DNA from 2 places in the Tsukamurella sp. USMM236 genome. Region 1 is predicted to be linked to the other one. Evidence: riboswitches for the same ligand, from Rfam matches in the RefSeq annotation. Region 1 holds a riboswitch; the other holds the start of a gene.

Region 1 (9,405 bases):
CAGCGCCGCGGCCATGGCCTGCGCGGGGTCGGTGGTGCGGGCCGCGCGGCCCGCGGAGGTGAGGGCGCCGCCGGCGACCAGGCCCACCACCTGCGCCTGTGCGACGATGTCGGCGACCGCGTCCAGCGTGAGCCGGCGGTACCAGGACGGGTGCGCGAACCGGAGGGCGGCGTGCAGGTCGGGCGCCGCGGGCGCGGCACCCGGCGGGGCGAGGGCCAGGGCCTCGAGCACGGCCGCGCGGTCCTGCGGGGCGACGGTGCTGCGCGCCGCCCGGTGCAGGGGCCCGACGATGCCCTCCTCGCCGCGGGTGCCGATCAGCGCGGGCTGCCGGCGCAGCTCCAACCACGTCCGGGCGAGCAGCGCCCAGCGGTCGGCGGGCGCGGCGCGCAGCCACTCGTCGACGGCGACGGTCGGGGCGAAGACCGAATCCTCCTCGCCGTCGAGCTCGCCCTCGGCGATCAGCGCGGCCGCGGCGAGGAGCTCCAGGAGGAGGGCGGCGCGGTCCTCCGCGAGGCCCGCCGCCTTCGCGACGCGACGGAACTCGCGGATACCGATGCCGCCGGCCTTCACCCGCTGCGCCGGGACGGCGCCCAGCACGTCGAGCACGTCGTCGGCGTGCCGCAGCAATTCCAGTGCCGCGACCGCGCCGGCTCCGTCGGCGCCGGGCACGGGCGGACCGTCGAGCACGGGCGGCTTGAGGGAGGCACCCAGGGGGAGCTCGCCCCGCAAGCGAGCGCGGACCTCCCACGGCAGCTCGACGGTCTGGTGGTCGACGCGCGCGAGCAGCCCCGAGGCCAGCATGCGCTGCACCGGGTGGTCGGGGGAGGTGCCGGGGCCCGCCGCGGCGGTGCGGCCCAGCGGAGAGCCCTCGGCCAGGCGGTCCAGCAGGGCGCGCTCGTCGGGGCCCGCGGCGGCCAGGGCGGCGTCGATGGCGTCGAGGTCCGGCGGCGTCGTGAGCTGGGTCGAGCGCCACGGCAGCGCCTCGCGGGCGGCGGCCGTGGTGTGCAGGACGTCGTCGCCCCAGGCCAGCGCCAGGCCGCGGAGCTTGTCCGCCGACGCCAGCACCTGCTTCTTCAGCGCGCGGCCACGGAGGCGGCGGGCGAGGGCGTCGGCGTCGAGCGGCTCGGCGAGGAGCAGCTCGAGGACGGCCAGGTCCGGCAGGGTGAGGCGCTCTGCGACGCGGCCCAGCGACGACGGGCTGTTCAGGCGGCTCGCCAGCACGGCGAAACCGGCGGGGACGGGCGTCGCGACGTCGCGCCGGGCGTCGAGCAGCGCCGCGATCTCGGCGTCGGTGCGCTCGCGCAGCCACGCCGCGGGCCCCGTCGACGACGTATTACTGCTCACCGATACAGCCTAGACACCGGGGCATGTCAGAATAGCGGCGTGTCTGAGACCTCGAATGCGAAGAAGCCCGGCTACGTCGACAACGGCTGGCCGCAGGCCGCCGACGGCCACGCCGAGCACGCCGTGAACGAGCTGGCCGCCCCGGTGGTCGGCGCGATGTCGCCGTTCGGCGAGCTGGAGTTCCCCCAGCAGCACATCCCGTACGTGCACCCGTCGACCCGGATCAACCGCTGACCGACAAGCTGACACACGTCGACGATGCGGGTGCCGCCCGCATGGTCGACGTGTCCGGCAAGGCCGTCACCGCCCGCACGGCGGTCGCGGCCGGGACCTTCCGTACCACCGAGGCCGTCGTCGCGGCGATCGCCGACGGTGCGGTCCCCAAGGGCGACGTGCTCGCCACCGCCCGCATCGCGGGCATCATGGCGGTCAAGCGCACGGCCGACCTGATCCCGCTGTGCCACCCGCTGCCGATCTCCGGCGTGACCGTTGACCTGGAACCGTCGGGCGCGGAGATCGCCGTCACCGCCACCGTGCGCTGCACCGGCCGGACGGGCGTCGAGATGGAGGCGCTCACGGCCGTCGCGGTGGCCGGGCTGACCCTGCACGACATGGTCAAGGCCCTCGACCCCGCCGCCGTCATGACGGACGTCCGCGTGCTCACCAAGGACGGCGGCAAGACCGGCCACTGGGAGAGATCAGATGACTGAACCGCTCCGCCCGTCCCGCGACCGCTGCGCCACCGTCGTGGTCGCCTCCACCCGTGCCGCCCTCGGCGAGCGCGCGGACACCACCGGGCCCGCCATCGCGGCGTGGCTCGGCGAGCGCGGCTTCGAGGTCTACGGGCCCGTCGTGGTGCCCGACGGCGAGGAGGTGGGCGCCGCGATCCGCTCCGCCGTCCGCCGCGGCGACGCCGTCGTGCTCACCACCGGCGGCACGGGACTCACGCCCTCCGACCGCACCCCCGAGGAGACGCGCGGCGCGCTCACGTTCGAGATCCCGGGCCTCGCCAACGCGATCCGCACGTCGGGCCTGCCGGACGTACCGACGACGGTGCTCAGCCGCGGGCTCGCGGGCGTCGCCGGCTCGTCGCTGGTGGTGAACCTGCCGGGCTCGTCGGGCGGGGTCCGCGACGGCCTCGCCGTGCTAGACGGCGTCCTGGCGCACGCGCTGGACCAGATCCGCGGCGGCGACCATGGCTGACAAGCCCACGGCGGAGGTCGTCTTCGCCCGGGTGACCGAGGAGCCGATCGACCTGGCCGCCCACGAGGCGGCCGTGACGCGGCCCGAGGCCGGCGCGGTCGTGGGCTTCATCGGCGCCGTGCGCGATCACGACGGCGGCCGTGGCGTGACGGGCCTGGAGTACTCGGCGCACCCCACCGCGGAGCGCGTCATCGCGGAGGTCGTGCAGCGCGAGGCGGACGCCGCCGAGGGCGTGCGAGCGGTCGCGGTGTCGCACCGCGTGGGCCCGCTCGCGATCGGCGATGCGGCGCTCGTCGTCGCGGTGTCGGCCGATCACCGCGCGGCGGCGTTCGCGACCTGCGCGAGGGTCGTCGACGCGGTCAAGGAGGCGCTGCCCGTGTGGAAGCACCAGCTGTTCCGGGACGGAACAGACGAGTGGGTCGGCAGCGCGTAGCCGCCGACCCACTCGGTGCCGGTTCTCGTTACGTGGTCACCGGATCCGGGCCCGCGCCGACCTTTGTGGGGCCGCACGAGCTCGGGTGATCAGGGGGCGTCGAGGCGCCCGGGGCGACCGGCGGGCTACCGCCGGTGCGTCGCGGGGACGACGGGGCGGACCGGCGTGACGCCGGAGCCCGGGACGACGATGCCGGGGATGCCGACCGAGGCCGTCAGGCCCTGCGCGCCGATGCCGTTCGTGCCGACGCCCGCCGCGCTGCCGATGCCCCGCGCACCCGCGCCCGTGCCGACGCCGTTCGTGCCGACGCCCGCCGCGCTGCCCACGCCGCGCGCGCCCGCGCCGTTCGTGGTGACGCCGCCGGTGCTGCCGATGCCGTTCGCCGTGGCGATCGGGAAGCCCGTGCCGCCGACGACCGGGATCGCCGCGCCGCCGATGCCGGCGGGGATGGCTGCGCCGCCGATGCCGGCCGGGATGGCCGTGCCGCCGACGACCGGGATCGCTGCGCCGCCGATGCCGGCGGGGACGGCCACGCCACCGATGCCGGTGGGGACGGGGACGCCGCCCACGCGACCCGTGGGGACGTTCGCAGCGCCGGTGCCCGCGGGAACGGCCGCGGCGCCGGTGCCGGCGGGGCGGGTGGAGCCCGTGGCGGCGGGGACTGTCGCGCCGCCGATGCCGGCGGGCACGGCGACGCCGGCGGGAACGGCCGCGCCGCCCGTGCGGCCACCGGGCGCGACGACGCCCGTGCCGGTTCCGACGCCGCCCAGGCCGGGAACGGCCACCGCGCCGACGCCGGGGACGTTCACGGCGCCGGTGCCGCCCGGCACGCCCGCGGGCCTGGCTGCTGCGGGCTTGGCGGGCGCGGGCTTCGCGGCCACGGGCTTCGCGGGCGCGCCCGGGGTCGGGACGGGCACGGTGGGGCTGCAGGGGCAGCCGGGGGCGGCTGCGGCGGGAGCTGCGACGACGAGGCCCGCGGCGGCGATCAGTGCGCTGACCGCGGCGACTGTGCCGACGGCGCGCGAGGAGCGGTGGCGAGCGATCATCGGTAGCTCTCTTCCCTGCTGAACTTTGCGTTCACGAATACGACCGATGTGAACCTAGCAGATCGTGTGCGAATGCAAAACGATCTGTATCTGTGGTCCTCGGGTGTCGTCGTGCGCGCAAGATTTCGGGCCGAGAACGCCGAAAGGGGCCGCCGGGCGTGATGCCGGCGACCCCTCTCGGGACGTACGTGGTGCGGGTGGGCTCAGTAGCCCTTGGCCGCGGCCTGCTGCAGCATGGCGAGCACGGCCGGGTCGACCTGCTGGCCGCCGCTTTGGGCCTGCGAGATGACCTGGTTGATGTACTGCGAGTTGACCGACTGGCCGGCCTGCGCGACGGGCTTCGCCGCGGGCTTGGCGACGGGCTTCGCCGCCGGCTTGGCGACGGGCTTGGCAGCGGGCTTCGCGACCGGCTTGGCGACGGGCTTCGTCGCCGGCTTGGCGGCGGGCTTGCTGACGGGCTTCGCGACCGGCTTGGTGGCGCCGGTGTCCGTCGGGGAGACGGTGCGCGGGGTCGGCGAGCCGAGGCCGGTGCCGCAGGAGGGCCATGCGCCCTTGCCCTGGCCGGCGAGGACCTTCTCGGCGATCGCGATCTGCTGCGCGCGGCTGGCCTGGTTGGCGGTGGGGGCGTACTGCGTGCCGCCGTACGAGGCCCAGGTGGACGGGCTGAACTGCAGGCCACCGTGGTAGCCGTTGCCCGTGTTGATGGCCCAGTTGCCGCCGGACTCGCACGCGGCGACGGTGTCCCACTGGGAATCGGGGGCGGCGTTCGCGGCGGGGGCGGCGAGCGCGAGACCCGCGCCACCCAGCATCGCGCCCGCGGCCGCGATCTTCGCGGCGCTCAGGCTGGTGGTGGACTGCTTGCGGTGACGACCGGTCATCGTGTGAAGTCTTTCCTCTCTACGCGCGTGCGAAGTTAGCTGTCGGGTTCGAGCGAGAGGCTGCTCGGCCGGTTGCCCGGCTTGACCCCTAGGGCGTGTGCCCTGCGGCCTTGCGGCCGCGGATGGTTCCTCCGCCTTCGTCCAGGTGTAGATCGTGGTGCATTTCCCGAATCGGACGCTGGACGAAGCTCTGCGCTGCGGACGATCGGGTGGCTGCTGCTGCGGCCCTCAGCGACGGTAACAGAACCCGCCCCGTGGCCCAACCGTTACCGGACCGTGATTTTGCGATGTGTGACTGATGTCACTCGGTGTACGCGTACGGATCAGCCGCCGGCGAACGGCGGCAGCACGTCGAGCATCGCGCCGGCCGCGGGCGCCGCGACGTCCCGCACCGCCACCTCGTCGAGCAGGAAGCTGCAGCGCGTGAGCACGCGGCCCAGCTCGGGGTGGCGCGCGGCGAGGAGGTCGGCGACATCGGCGACCGTCGCGCCGTCGGGCACCGGCACGGTCTCCTCCGGCACGCCGGCCGCGGCGCGCGCGGCGGCGAAATAGCGGATCAGCACTCCGTCAGCCCCCGATCGCGCTCATGGGACGGGCGGGCTGTAGGAAGGACGGGTCATCGATGCCGTGGCCGGCCTGCTTGCCCAGCATCGCGGCGAGCCACGCGTCGGCGATCTCCTCGTCGGGCGCGCCGCCGCGGAGCAGCGGCTTGAGGTCGGTCTCGTCGGCGGCGAACAGGCAGGTGCGGATCTGGCCGTCGGCCGTCAGGCGCACGCGGTCGCAGTCGCCGCAGAAGGGCCGCGTGACCGAGGCGATGACGCCCACCGTCGACGGACCCCCGTCGACCAGGAAGCGCTCGGCGGGCGCGCTGCCGCGCGGCTCCCCGTCGGGCGTGAGGGTGAACTCGCGGCGCAGCTCGGCCAGGATGTGCTCGGCCGTGATCATGGTGTTCCGGTCCCAGGTGTGGTCGGCGTCGAGCGGCATGTGCTCGATGATCCGCAGCTCGTAGCCCGCGTCGAGGCAGAGCCGCAGCAGGGGGCGCGCGTCGTCGAGCCGCCCGGGGCCGAGGACGGCGTTGACCTTCACCGGGGTGAGGCCGGCGTCGGCGGCCGCGCGCAGGCCGGCCAGGGCGTCGTCGAGGCGATCGCGCCGGGTGACCTTCGCGTACGCCTCCCGGTCGACGGTGTCGAGGGAGACGTTGACGCGGTCCAGGCCGGCCCCGGCGAGCTTGGCCGCGTGCCGGGCCAGCGACAGCCCGTTCGTGGTCAGCGAGATCTCGGGCCGCGGCTCCAGCGCCGCGGCGTGCGCGACGATGCGGTCGAGGTCGGCGCGCAGCAGCGGCTCGCCGCCGGTGAATCGGATCTCCGTGATTCCGAGGTCGCGGACGCCGATGGTGATGAGCCGGTCGATCTCCGGCCCCGTCAGGACGTGGTCGTTGGCGAGCCAGGGCAGGCCCTCGGCGGGCATGCAGTAGGTGCACCGCAGGTTGCACCGGTCGGTGAGGGAGACCCGGAGGTCGCGTGCGACGCGCCCGTAGCGGTCGACCAGCGGCCTCATGGCCGGGGCTCGCCGTCTCCGGCGCGGCCGCCGAGGATCACCGCGACCACGCCGACGAGGAATCCGACGGGCGCGAGCGGCGTGAGGGCGTACACCCAGGTGGGGGCCGTGGTGCCGTCCGCGAGGAGCGGCGTCAGGAAGAGGGCTGCGATCGCGATCAGCCCGATCGCGAACAGCGCGATCGCGGCGGAGACGGCGACGGAAACGAACTTGCCCATTCCTCTAGACTAGTCGCAGTGCGTCCCGCCGTTCGCGGGGCGCGTTTTGTTGTTCTTAGTGCAGAGCGGGTGATGACGGTGCCTACCGGCAAGGTCAAGTGGTACGACACGGACAAGGGCTTCGGCTTCCTCTCCCAGGAGGGCGGGGAGGACGTGTACGTCCGTTCCTCCGCGCTGCCCGACGGTACCGACGGGCTCAAGCAGGGGCAGCGCGTCGAGTTCAGCATGGCCGCCGGACGTCGCGGCCCGCAGGCGCTGACGGTGACCGTGCTCGAGCCGGCCCCCAGCGTCTCGCGCGGCGCCGCCGCGGGCGCCCAGCGCGGCCGTCGCCCGGCGGCGAACCGTCGGCCTGCCGAGGACCTGAACGTGCTGATCGAGGACATGATCCAGCTGCTCGACGTGGGCGTGCAGCCCGAGCTCCGCAAGGGCCGTTACCCGGACCGCAAGGCCTCCGAGCAGATCGCCAAGGTGCTTCGCGAGATCGCCCGCGAGCTGGACTCCTAGGTCCCCGCTCCGGCCGCTCGGGTCGCCAGCAGCGGCAGGAAGCAGTCGTCCACGATCTCGGCGATGTCCTCGGGCGGCACGGGGCGCAGTGTCATCGCCATCTGGTGTCGCACCAGGTCGGCGGGTAGGCGCACGATCCGGTCGGTGACCCGTGCCGGGTCGACCTCGCCGCGCCCGATCGCCCGGGTGACGGCCTCCTGCATCGACCCGGCACGCGGCCCGACCATGAGTTCGCGCACGTCCTCGGGGGAGTCGCCGGACTCGGCGAAGAACCCGCCGAGGCGCGTCTGCAGCAGGATCATCAGCTCGACGCGGTGGTCGGACATGGCGGTGAGGAGCGCGATCGCGTCGCCGCGCAGGGAGCCGGTCGCGGGCGGCGGTGCGACGGGGGTGCCGCCCAGGTGCGCGAACGCGGCGCGCAGCAGTTCCACCCGGCCGGGCCAGCGGCGGTACAAGACCGACCGCGACGTTCCGGCGCGGGCGGCGACGGCCTCCAGGGTGAAGTCGCCGTAGCCGCCCTCCGTCAGCTGGTCCCACGCCGCGTCCAGGATCGCCTCTTCGAGCGCCGCGCCGCGTCGGCGGGTGCGCGGCGCATCCGACTTTGAGTCCACTTGCGTATCTTATCAACATGGCGCACATTAGATACGTGACTGTATCTAATGTGGCGACCTCGACGCGCTCGATGCGCGCCCTCATCGCAACCCTCGTCGTCGGCGTCTTCGCCCCGATCCTGGACACGACGATGCTGACCATCGCGGTGCACACGCTGGTGCTCGACCTGCGCGCCGACATCGCCACCATCCAGTGGGTGAGCACCTCCTATCTGCTCGCGCTCGTCGTCTCGATCCCGTTGTGCGGATGGCTCGACGCCCGCCTCGGGGGCCGGCGCCTGTGGGTGGCGGCGCTCGTCGTCTTCGCCGTCGGCTCCGCGCTCTGCGCCGCGAGTTGGAGTCCGGTGAGCCTCATCGTCTTCCGCACGCTGCAGGGCGCCGCCGCCGGCGTGCTGATGACGAACATGCAGACGATCGCCGTGCGCGCGGCCGGCGGCGGCTCGGTCGCGCGGGTCACCGCCGCGCTCGGCGTGCCCATCGCGCTCGGGCCCCTGATCGGCCCCGTCGTGGGCGGCGCGCTGCTGCACTGGGCGGACTGGCGCTGGATGTTCGCGATCAACGTCCCGCTGTGCCTGCTCGCCGTCGTGGCGGCGCTGCGGGTGCTGCCGGACGATGCGCCGACGAGCGCCGTTCCGCCGCTGGACCGCACCGGCCTGGCGCTGCTCGCCCCCGGGATCGTCCTCACCTTCTACGGGCTCGCGGAGCTGGCGGAGCGCGGCACGTCGGGCGTCCTTCTGCTGTTCGTGGTGTCCGGGGCGGCGCTGATCGCGGCGTTCGGGGTGCATGCGGCGCGGGTGGGGGACCGCGCCCTCGTGCGTGTGCGATTGGTGCGCATCCCGACCGTCGCCGCGTCGACGCTGGCGAGTCTCGCTGTGGGCGGCGCGCTCATGGGGACGATGTTCCTGATGCCGCTGTACTGGCAGACGGTCCGCGGCGACGGCGCGCTCGCGACGGCCCTGCTCCTCGCGCCCCAGGCCGTCGGGGCGTTCGTGCCGCGGTTCTTCGTCGGCGGGCTGGTGGACCGCTTCGGTCCGCGTCCGGTGGCCGTCTCGGCGATCGCGCTGATGGCGGCCGCGACGGTGCCCTTCGCCTTCGTCACGGCCGGCACGAGCCCGGTCGTGCTCGCGCTCGTGCTGTTCGCGCGCGGACTGGGCCTCGGCGCGGTGCTCGTCCCGATCCTGTCGTCGGCGTACACCGGGCTCTCGCGCGATCAGTTCCCGCACGCCTCGATGTTCACCCGCGGCGCGCAGCAGCTCGGCGGCGCGATCGGCGTCGCGGCGGTGGCCGTCGTCCTGCACGCGGGTCTCGCCCACGGCCCCGCCGAGGCCGCGTTGCACCCGGCGTTCTGGGTGATGGCGGCGGTCACCGTGCTCGGCGTCGTCCCCGCACTCCGCCTGCCGGGGCGGGCGGACCGGACCGGGTGAGGCTCAGAACTCGCGGCGGTCGCGGATCTCGGACTGGTCGGGATTCGCGGGCGGAGGGTCGTTCACCCGCGTCGCCCAGTTGTCGGTCGTCGGGTCGTAGCCGGGAGTGAAGCCGCCGCGCCAGCGGCCCGACTTCTGCCGGCGCCGGACCACGACGGCGAGGACGATCGGCGCCAGCGTGCCCGCG
Region 2 (9,405 bases), on a different contig from region 1:
GTGCGGCGGTTCTGTTCTCCGGGACGACGGTGCGACCGCGCAGCTTCGGTGCACGTCGGCGGCGACGCGCCGGTCCGCGGCCGCAGGATCCCACCGAAGATCGCTCGGCGGTCAGTTCAGAGGTGGATCAGTACGGGTTCAGCAGGGTCTGGAGGCGGTGGCCGAGGCGGCGCCAGTCGAAGTGCTCGGCCACCAACTCGCGCCCGCGGGCGCCCATCTTCGCGGCCCGATCGGGATCGGCGAGGAGGCCCGCGACCGCGTCGGCGATCGCCTCGACGTCGCGGCCGGGCACGACGTGGCCCGACTCTCCCTCCCACACGGTCTCGGGCGCGCCGCCGGAATCGCCCGCCACCACGGGCTTCCCCGCCGCGGAGGCCTCGAGGAAGACGATGCCGAGCCCCTCCACGTCGAGGCCGGCGCCGCGGGTGCGGCACGGCATGGCGAAGACGTCGCCCACGTTGTGATGCGCGGCGAGCTCGTCGAACGGGACCGTCCCAGTGAAGATGACCTGCTCCTCGACGCCGGTCTCCCGCGCGAGCGTGTGCAGCGTGTCCGCGTAGGGCCCGCCGCCCACGATCAGCAGCTTGGCGCCGGGCACCTGCGTCCGGATGCGCGGCAGGGCGCGGATCAGCATGTCCTGTCCCTTGCGCGGCACGAGCCGCGAGAGGCACAGCACGACGGGCTCGTCCTCGCCGAGGCCGTAGCGGGCGCGCAGGGCCGAGCGGGCGGCATCGTCGGGCCGGAAGACGTCGCTGTCGACGCCGGGCGGGAGGTGCTCCAGCGCGGCGCGCGGGCCGAACGCGGCGGCGAACCGGCCGCGTGTGTACTTGCTGACGTACGTCGTCACGTCCGTGGTGTCGCCGATCCGGCGCAGGCAGGCGCGCGACGGCGGCAGCATCGACCAACCCACCTCGTGGCCGTGGGTGGAGGCGACGGTGCGCAGCGCGCCGGCGTCCTTGAGCGGGGCGCCCAGGAGCGCGAGCGGGGCCGCGGCGCCGAACCAGACGGTCTCGATGTCGCGGGAGCGCACCAGGTCCCGGGCGCGGGAGAACGCGTCGGGAGTCGGGATCATCAGGGTCGTCGGGTGGCGGACCACCTCGAAGGGCTGTGCGGCGTCGTATTCCTCGCTGCCGCGCCAGCGCGAGGCGTACACCACGAGCTCGTCGGCGGGCAGTTGCCGGACGAAGGCCTGGAGGTAGGTCTGGATGCCTCCGGGGCGGGGCGGGAAGTCGTTGGTGACCAGCAGCGTGCGCGGCATGGGTCAACCGTACTGGGCGCCCCCTCCCCGACCGCTCAGGGGCGCATCTCGTAAGCGCCGTCGTACGCCGCGACCTGGTCCCACACCCGATCGAAGGTCGCCTGGTCCGCGACGGGCCGGCGCACCGCGTCCAGCGCCCACTGCTGCTGGGCCGCAGTGGCTCCGGGCTTGCCGTACAGGCCGATGGCGTACGCCGAGAAGTCGCGGATCTGCACGTCGAAGATGCGGCTGAGCAGGCTGCGGTCGAGCCCGATGAGGGCGGCCTGCTCCAGGATCAGCTGGCCGTAGACCACGAGCGAGAAGAGATGCCCGACGTTGAGGACGAAGTCGAGGTCCTCGGCCTGCGCCTTGTCGGGCGCCGCGGTCAGCAGGAGCTCGCGCAGCGCCTTCGCCTGCTCGTAGAAGATCGCGACGTTGGGCTCGTCCGCCGCGGCCTCGTAGGCGGTCGTCCAGTCCGCGAACGGCACCTTGCTCGCGCCGCCCAGCGGCCCCTGGGCGAAGAAGAAGGCGTCGTCGGCGGCGTCGAGGCGGGTGCCGACCTCGGGGTACTCGGCCGGGTTGAGGAGGTAGTTGGGCATGTACTTGAGGATCTGCGCCACGTTCACGTGCACGGTGCCCTCGAGCCGCGGCATCCACCCGATGTACCGGTTGGCCTGGTGGAAGTACGTCGTCTTCTCGTAGCCCTTCGCCGCGATGACGTCGAGCAGCAGGGTCACGACCTTCTCCCCCTCGGAGGTGACCTTCGACTTCGTCATCGGGTTGAAAAGCAGGTACCGCCGGTCCTCCCGGCTGGCGCTGCGGAAGTAGTCGACAGAGCGGTCGCTGAACAGCTTCATCGCGGCGAGCCGGGCGTAGGCGTCGACGAAGTTGGCGCGCACGTGGCTGAAGTCGGTGACGGGGTGGCCGTACAGGATTCGATTGTTGGCGTGGGTGATCGCCTCGTACAAGGCGTGCTCCCCGATGCCGATCGCGCCGTGGCACAGGTTGAACTTGCCGACGTTGACGGTGTTCAGCGCGGCGGCGAAGGCGTCGGGGCCGGTGTGCAGGACGTCCTCAGCAGCCACCGGGTAGTCGTGCAGGGCGAACGTCGAGACGAACATCTGCGAGTGCACGACGTTGTCGATCAGCTCGTAGGCCGGATGGCCGCTGTCCGCGGCGAAGAAGACGTAGCCCTCCGGCCCTTCCACGTCCGCGCGCCGGCCGAACACCGAGACCATGCCGGCGACGTTGCCGTTGCCGATGTAGTACTTGGTGCCGGAGGCGGTGAAACCGCCGTCGCCCGTCGGGGTGAGGATCATGTCGGTGTCGTACACGTCGGCGCCGTGCGCCCGCTCGGAGAGCCCGAAGGCCATGACGCCGCCGTCGGCCAACTGGCGCGCGGCCTTCCGCTTGGCCTCCTCGTTGGCGCTCATCCAGATCGGCCCCAGGCCGAGGATGGTGACCTGCTCGGCGTACCAGTACGAGAGGCCGTAAAAGCCGAGGATCTCACTGAGCGCAGCGTTGCGGGCCCCGTCCCACCGGCGGTTCGGATCCCCGTCCGCGTAGGCCGCGGGCGTGAGGAACGTGGCGAACAGCTTCTCGCGCTTCTCGAACTCCAGGAAGTCCGCCACCCAGTCGGCATCGAGATCCGCCTGCAGGAGCCGTCGTTTGCCGTACGACTCGAAGAAGTCGACGGTGGCCCGCAGCAGTCGCCGGGTCTCCTCGTCGAAGTGCGCGTAGTCGGCGGTTTGCGGATTCAACAGGAAAGCGGCCATGGCTCACTGTAGCGCCGTGGATGCCCTCCGGACCGCGGTTGACTAGTAGCGGACCGCCGAGTTGTACGGGCCGGCGGCGTCGATCGGCACGACCTGCACCGGGACGCCGAAGGTGGAGGCGTGCACGACCTTTCCGTCGCCGACGTACATGCCGACGTGGGTGGCCGCGGAGTAGTACACGATGATGTCGCCCGGCTGCAGCTCGCCGCGGGAGACGGGGCGCCCGCCGTTGAGCTGGGCCTGCGAGGTGCGCGGCAGGGACTTGCCGGACTGCTGGTAGGCCCAGACCATGAGCCCCGAGCAGTCGAACTGGCCCGGGCCGGTGCCGCCCCAGGCGTACGGGCTGCCGACGCGGGTGAGCGCGGCCCGGACGGCGGCGAGCTCCGCGGTGCTCCCCGGCGGCACCTTGCTGGGGTCGAACGGGGTGGGCGGGCCGATGAGCGTCTGGCGCTGAGCGCCCGTGAGCCGGTCGTAGATCGCCTTGATCCGCGCGATCTCCTGCGCCAGGCGCGACTTCTTCTGCCGGAGATCCGCGGCCTTGCGCTCGGCCTCCGTGCGGGTGTCCTCGGCCGACTTGGCGGCCTCGGCGGCGCGGGTGGCCGCGGAATCGGCCGCGGCCTTCGACTTCTTGTAGGCGTCGACGGTGGCGACGACGTCGCGGTTGACGAAGTCGAGCGTCGACATCTGGTCGAGCATCTGCTGCGGCGAGTCGCTGACGAGCAGCGCGTAGGTGCGGTTGGTGCGCGAGCCCTTGTAGTTGGCGACGACGACCGCGTCGATCTGGGGCTGCAGGGCGGCCTTCCGCGCCTGCACCGCGGCGACCTCGCGCTTGGCGGCCACGAGCGTGGCGTCGGCGGCGCGCTTGGCGGCGGTGGCCTTCTCGGCGTCCTCCTGTGCGGCCTTCGCTGCCTCGTTGGTGCCCGAGGCCTGCTCGGAGAGCGCCTCGTACTGCTTGAGCGCGGCGTCGGCGGTGTCGGGATCCGCGGTCGCGCTACCGGTGACGGTCAGGCCGGCCACGAGGGCGACCACGGCGGACGCAGCGGATCCGCGCAGCACGAGCGAACGGGACGAGGAGGTCGATGACACGGCCGAGCGGGTCCTTCCAAGCTGGAGCACGATTGCGAACGCAATCACTGCCAGGTTACGTCAGTAACGACGGGCGGAGTAGACCGACATCTCGTTGAGCGGGCTCACCTTGACCGGGATGCCGTAATTCACCGAGTGCACGACCTTGCCGTTGCCGATGTAGAGCGCGGCGTGGCTGCCGCCGTTGTAGATCACGATATCGCCGGCCTGCAGGTCCGAGATCGGGATCGAGCGACCGCCGCCGAGCTGGCCGTAGCTGTCGCGCGGGACGGTGATGCCGGCCTGCTTCATGGACCAGTAGACGAGTCCCGAGCAGTCGAACGAGTTGGGGCCGGCGGAGCCGTAGGAGTAGGGCAGGCCGGTGCGCGACAGCGCGGCCTGGACGACCTTGGCCTTCGCGCCGCCGGGCTGCGCTCCGGCGACGGTGGTGACGCCCGGCTTCGGGGCGATCGCGACCCCGCTCACGACGTTGGGGCGCGCGGTGGTGTTGCGGGAGGTGACGGTCTGCGCGGGCTTCGCGGCGGGCTTGGCCTTCCCTGCGGCGACCGCGGGCTTCACGCCGGGCGCGGGGGCGGGCTTCGCCTTCGGCGCGACCGGTGCCGGCGCCGCGGGGGCGGGCGCTGCGAACGCGGCCGTGGGCACCGCGAGCGTGCCGAGGGTCACGGCGCCCGCTGCGAGGGCACCGCGGGCGACGGTGGCACCGCGGCTGGGCTGCGGCTGAAGTCGGTGTTTCGCCACGAAGCGATTCTCCTAAGTTTCTTCCCGACCGCCGACCGAGTTAGCTGACGGGTTCGGGCGAGGAAGATGCCCTACCCCGGAGGCTCTACGAACCTCCGGCGATTCACCCCGGATAACGCGTGTGGGTCCCCGGCGAGGCCTCGCGGCCTCTTAGGCGGTGACCTCGGGAGACGGGGCGATTTTCGCTCCGGGCTCCTCCGCAAGGTCTCAGAAAGATTACGAAACGGAAACGCGCCTGTCTAGCCGGACGCGCCGGGGGAGCCTCCCCAGACACCCCCGAGACCTCCCCTAGCCGGCCTGTTTCGCCTGGTCAGGAACCACCCTGAGGCGCGGCAACATTCCCTCGTTCGCGAAGGCCGCGATTGCGTCACTCAGACCCGGTTCCGTGACCGAAGCACCCCCGACGCCGGAACCCGGCACGGGCGGCGTGGCCACGACCACCGGTCCGAGGAGGAAGCCCACGGCGCAGTCGCCGCAGGCTCGCGGCTTCGCGGGGCAGGTGGAGCAGTCGACGTGCAGCGTCATGGCGCGTCCCTTCGTTGACGGGGTCTCGATGCCGGCGACGCTAGGCGCGGCGACTGACAAGTTTCGAGTGCGCGTTCGGGCGGCGAAAACCTGTCGGTGGGGTGTTCTACCGTCACGCCATGCAGCTCAGCCTGGACGATTGCGAGACGGGCACCGTCGACCCGCCCCTGCGTGAGGTGACCTTCGTGGTGGTCGACCTGGAGACCACGGGCGGCTCCCCCAAGGGCGGGGACGCGATCACCGAGATCGGCGCGGTCAAGGTGCGCGGCGGTGAGGTCCTGGGCGAGTTCGCGACGCTGGTCGATCCCGGTTGCGGCATCTCCCCGCACATCACCCACCTCACCGGCATCACCACCGCGATGGTCACGGGCGCCCCGCGGATCGAGTCAGTGCTCCCTTCCTTCCTCGAGTTCGCGCACGGCGCCGTCCTGGTCGCGCACAACGCCCGCTTCGACCTCGGCTTCCTCAAGGCGGCCGCGGCCGCTACCGGCACCCCATGGCCGAAGCCCGCGTCGCTGTGCACGGTGCAGCTCGCGCGCCGGGTGCTCACGCGGGACGAGGCACCGTCGGTCAAGCTCAGCGAGCTCGCGCGCCTGTTCCGCACCGAGACCACGCCCAACCACCGCGCGCTCGACGACGCACGGGCCACGGTCGAGGTGCTGCACGGGCTGATCGGCCGCGTGGGCAACCTGGGCATCCACACCCTCGGGGAGCTCCGCGGGCACCTCCCGTCCGTCACGCCGCAGCAGCGCGCGAAGCGCCACCTCGCCGATCCGCTGCCGGAGCGGCCCGGCGTGTACCTGTTCCGCGGTCCGGGGAACGAGGTGCTCTACGTGGGCACGTCGGGGAACCTGCACCGCCGGGTGCGCAGCTACTTCACCGCCGGCGAGACGCGGGGCCGGATCAAGGAGATGGTGGGCCTCGCGGAACGGGTGGACCACGTGGAGTGTGCGCACGCGCTGGAGGCGGCCGCGCGGGAGCTGCGCCTCATCGCCGCGCACACTCCCCCGTACAACCGCCGGTCGAAGTACCCGAAGCGCGGCTGGTGGATCTGTCTGACCGCCGAGCCCTTCCCCCGGCTCGCGGTGAAGCGCTCCGCGCCGCAGGGCACCCCGTGCATCGGGCCCGTGCGCTCCCGCACCGACGCGGCCGATCTCGCGGAACTGCTCGCCGAGGCGTGCGGCCTCCGCACGTGCACCACCCGGCTGCGCGCCGGGGCGGCCCACACCTGCGCGCTGGGACCCGACGGTGCCCGCCCGCTCGGCGGCTGCCAGGCGTCGGCCGTAGCGCCGGAGCCCGCGGCCCTGTACCGGCCGCGGGCCGACCGGGCGGCCGCCGCGCTCACCGGGCACTCGTCGGAGGTCTTCGAGGCGCTGGAGGCGCGTCTGGCCGCGCTCGCGGAGCGGGAGTTCTTCGAGTCCGCCGCCCGGCTGCGCGACCGCGCCGCGCACCTGGTGGACGCGGTCGCCCGCTCACACGCGCTGGTCGCCTTCGCGGACGTGCCCGAGCTCTCGATCGCCCATCCCGACGGGGCCGGCGGTTGGGAGCTGTCGATCGTGCGCCACGGCCGCCTCGCCGCCGCCGGCGTCGCCCCGCGCGGGGTGCCGCCGATGCCCGTCTTCGACCGGCTGCGCGCGGGCGCCGAGTCGGTCTACGAGGCGTTCGGCGACCTCGCCGCGCCGGACGTGCCCGACACCCTCTTCCCCGCCGACACCCTGCACGGCGCGAGTCCCGAGGAGGCGGCGCTCCTGCGCCGTTGGGCGCTGCGGCCGGGGACGCGCATCGTGGACGTGCAGGGCACGTGGGGCGAGCCGCTGGCCGGCGCGGGTCGCTGGCTCGAGTGGGCCGGGCGCGCCTCCGAGGCGGGCCGCGACGCCCGTGCGGCGGCGGCGCATCCGCGCGGGACCGCCAGGCAATACAGTGAGGAGGCCACGCACGCCGCGTGAACGCCAGATCGACCGGAAGGCCCCGCAGTGATCACCGCGATCGTCCTCATCAACGCCGACGTGCACCGCATCCCCGAGACCGCGCAGGCCGTCGCGAACATCGAGGGCGTCACCGAGGTGTACTCGTGCGCCGGCGACATCGACCTCATCGCGAAGGTCCGCGTGCGCGAGCACGACCAGATCGCCGAGGTGGTCACGGAGAAGATCAACCGCATCGACGGCGTCGCGAGCACCTCCACCCACATCGCCTTCCGCGAGTACGCCTCGGCCGACGTCGACGCGGGCTTCGACATCGGGAACTGAGCCTCAGCCGCCGTTGATGATCTCCAGCAGCTCCGGCGGCGGCGTCACGTTCAGGGCGTCATCGGCGATGCTGCTGATCTGCGTCACCGTGCCGTCGCGCCAGTAGTACACGTTCGGCGACACCGGGCCCACCCCGTCGGAGTAGCCGTTGGCGGCGAACACCGGCAACAGCATGAGGCCGCCGAGCGCGGCCTCCGCGTTCGAGCAGGCCGCGAACGCCAGCTGGTTGCGGAAGGGCACAGCGAACAGCACGCCACTGCTCATGTCGATGCCCGGCACCCACCGCGGGAGCAGTTCAGCCAGGAGCAATGCGCCACTGGCCGTGTACACGGAATCGCTGAGAGCGCACAGGAATCGGTGCCCGTCGTGCTCCACGGTCTCGACCCGGATCTCCGCCGTCTCGGTGAGCTCGCGCCACAGGTTGCGCCGCGCGCGGTCGTACCACGGCCCGAGCGGCGCCATCTCCCGCACGGAGCCGTCGCTGAGGATGCTGACCCGGTCCGGGTAGTCGATGGCGAGCACCTCGGCCACGCCGGACTGCCATTCGAGGGCGTAGTCGAAGCTCATCCGACCGTCCGTCGCGGTCACGTCCCACAGCCGCGCGATGATCCGTTCGCGCATCTGCGCCTCGTCCGGCCCCTCGTCCGCCGGTCGGAGCATCGTGCTGAAGTGCTCGCGGACGACTCCGTCCCACTCGGCGGGCCCCACACCGCGGACCTTGCGCATGAGATTGTCGAGCCCGAACGTGCGACCATCCGCGGTCAGCACGTGATCGCCGCGGACCTCCGCCTCGAACCCGTTCTCCGCCAGCACGGTCCGCGTGAGCGACCGCAATCGGTCAGCATCCCGGATCGTCATCAGGTAGAGGTGCGGATCCGGCTGGTCCTCGACCGACTTCTTCCTCCCGAACAGCCCCATGCCCCCGAGAGTAGGCCTCGCGCTCAGTAGCCGCTGTGGCTGACCTCCGCCGCCTCGACCTCGATGCCGAAGTCGACGGCCTGCTGCACGATCTTCTGAGCGCGTGCCAGGCGCGGGAGGTCGGAGCCGTCGGTGATCTTGCCGCCCGACTTCTCGAAGGCGTCGATGAAGCCGTGCGCCCACGCCACCTCGGACTCGCTCGGGCTGAGGCCGCTGTTGATGACGCCGGCGTGCTCCGGCGTGAGGCACAGCTTCCCGGACATGCCCATCTCCTTCGCCAGGGCGGTCCCGGTGGGCAGGTGCGCGATGTTCAGGGTCGGCCCGTCGATGGGCGCGGGCAGGCGGGCCGCTCGCGACGCGATGACCAGCTGCGAGCGTGCGTAGGCCAGGGCGATCGGATCCTCGCCGACCGCGGTGTCCCGCTTGAAATCGCCCGTGCCGAAGGCGATCCGGAAGGTCGACGGCGCAGAGGCGATCCGCGCGACGTTCTGCATCCCGCGGGCGGTCTCGACGAGCGCGAGGATCGGCGTGCCGTCGGGGAGACGGTCCGCGGTGTCGTCGAGGTGGCTCGACCCCTCGGACTTCGCGAGCATCACGCCCTCGAGTCCTGCGCACTGCTTGAGCGCGGCGCAGTCGGCGCTCCAGTACTCGCTCGCCGCGTCGTTGATGCGCACCCACGCGCGGTGGCCGGTCGACAGCCACTCGACGGTGTCCGCCCGCGCCTGCTCCTTGTCCTTCGCGGCGACGGCGTCCTCGAGGTCGATGATCACGGCGTCGGCCTCGCTGGCCTGCGCGACCGCGAAGGACTCGGGATGGGAGGCCGGGACGAGCAGCCAGGAACGGGCGATCTGCGGGGAGACGGTGCGCTTACTCACGC

Evidence for each region. Region 1 has a riboswitch for cyclic di-AMP ahead of WFK95_RS03915 (transglycosylase family protein). Riboswitches for the same ligand answer to the same signal wherever they lie in the genome.
Region 2: another riboswitch for cyclic di-AMP. It lies ahead of WFK95_RS17570 (C40 family peptidase); the one in region 1 lies ahead of WFK95_RS03915 (transglycosylase family protein).

Annotation. Positions count from the first base shown of each region.
Region 1 is NZ_JBBCSS010000001.1:796,498-805,902, forward strand. Features, by position in the region: gene WFK95_RS03885 (helicase-associated domain-containing protein) at 1-1,344, opposite strand, end outside; gene WFK95_RS03890 (hypothetical protein) at 1,384-1,578, shown strand; gene moaC (cyclic pyranopterin monophosphate synthase MoaC) at 1,620-2,054, shown strand; gene WFK95_RS03900 (MogA/MoaB family molybdenum cofactor biosynthesis protein) at 2,047-2,547, shown strand; gene WFK95_RS03905 (molybdenum cofactor biosynthesis protein MoaE) at 2,540-2,980, shown strand; gene WFK95_RS03910 (hypothetical protein) at 3,106-4,026, opposite strand; gene WFK95_RS03915 (transglycosylase family protein) at 4,230-4,904, opposite strand; cyclic di-AMP (ydaO/yuaA leader) riboswitch at 4,915-5,076, opposite strand; gene WFK95_RS03920 (MoaD/ThiS family protein) at 5,228-5,467, opposite strand; gene moaA (GTP 3',8-cyclase MoaA) at 5,472-6,461, opposite strand; gene WFK95_RS03930 (hypothetical protein) at 6,458-6,679, opposite strand; gene WFK95_RS03935 (cold-shock protein) at 6,758-7,183, shown strand; gene WFK95_RS03940 (TetR/AcrR family transcriptional regulator) at 7,180-7,794, opposite strand; gene WFK95_RS03945 (DHA2 family efflux MFS transporter permease subunit) at 7,830-9,218, shown strand; gene WFK95_RS03950 (hypothetical protein) at 9,222-9,405, opposite strand, start outside.
Region 2 is NZ_JBBCSS010000005.1:157,756-167,160, forward strand. Features, by position in the region: gene WFK95_RS17555 (glycosyltransferase family 4 protein) at 128-1,258, opposite strand; gene WFK95_RS17560 (acyl-CoA dehydrogenase family protein) at 1,294-3,012, opposite strand; gene WFK95_RS17565 (NlpC/P60 family protein) at 3,055-4,068, opposite strand; gene WFK95_RS17570 (C40 family peptidase) at 4,159-4,836, opposite strand; cyclic di-AMP (ydaO/yuaA leader) riboswitch at 4,851-5,003, opposite strand; gene WFK95_RS17575 (hypothetical protein) at 5,125-5,361, opposite strand; gene WFK95_RS17580 (DEDD exonuclease domain-containing protein) at 5,481-7,307, shown strand; gene WFK95_RS17585 (Lrp/AsnC family transcriptional regulator) at 7,335-7,610, shown strand; gene WFK95_RS17590 (hypothetical protein) at 7,614-8,528, opposite strand; gene WFK95_RS17595 (HpcH/HpaI aldolase/citrate lyase family protein) at 8,552-9,403, opposite strand.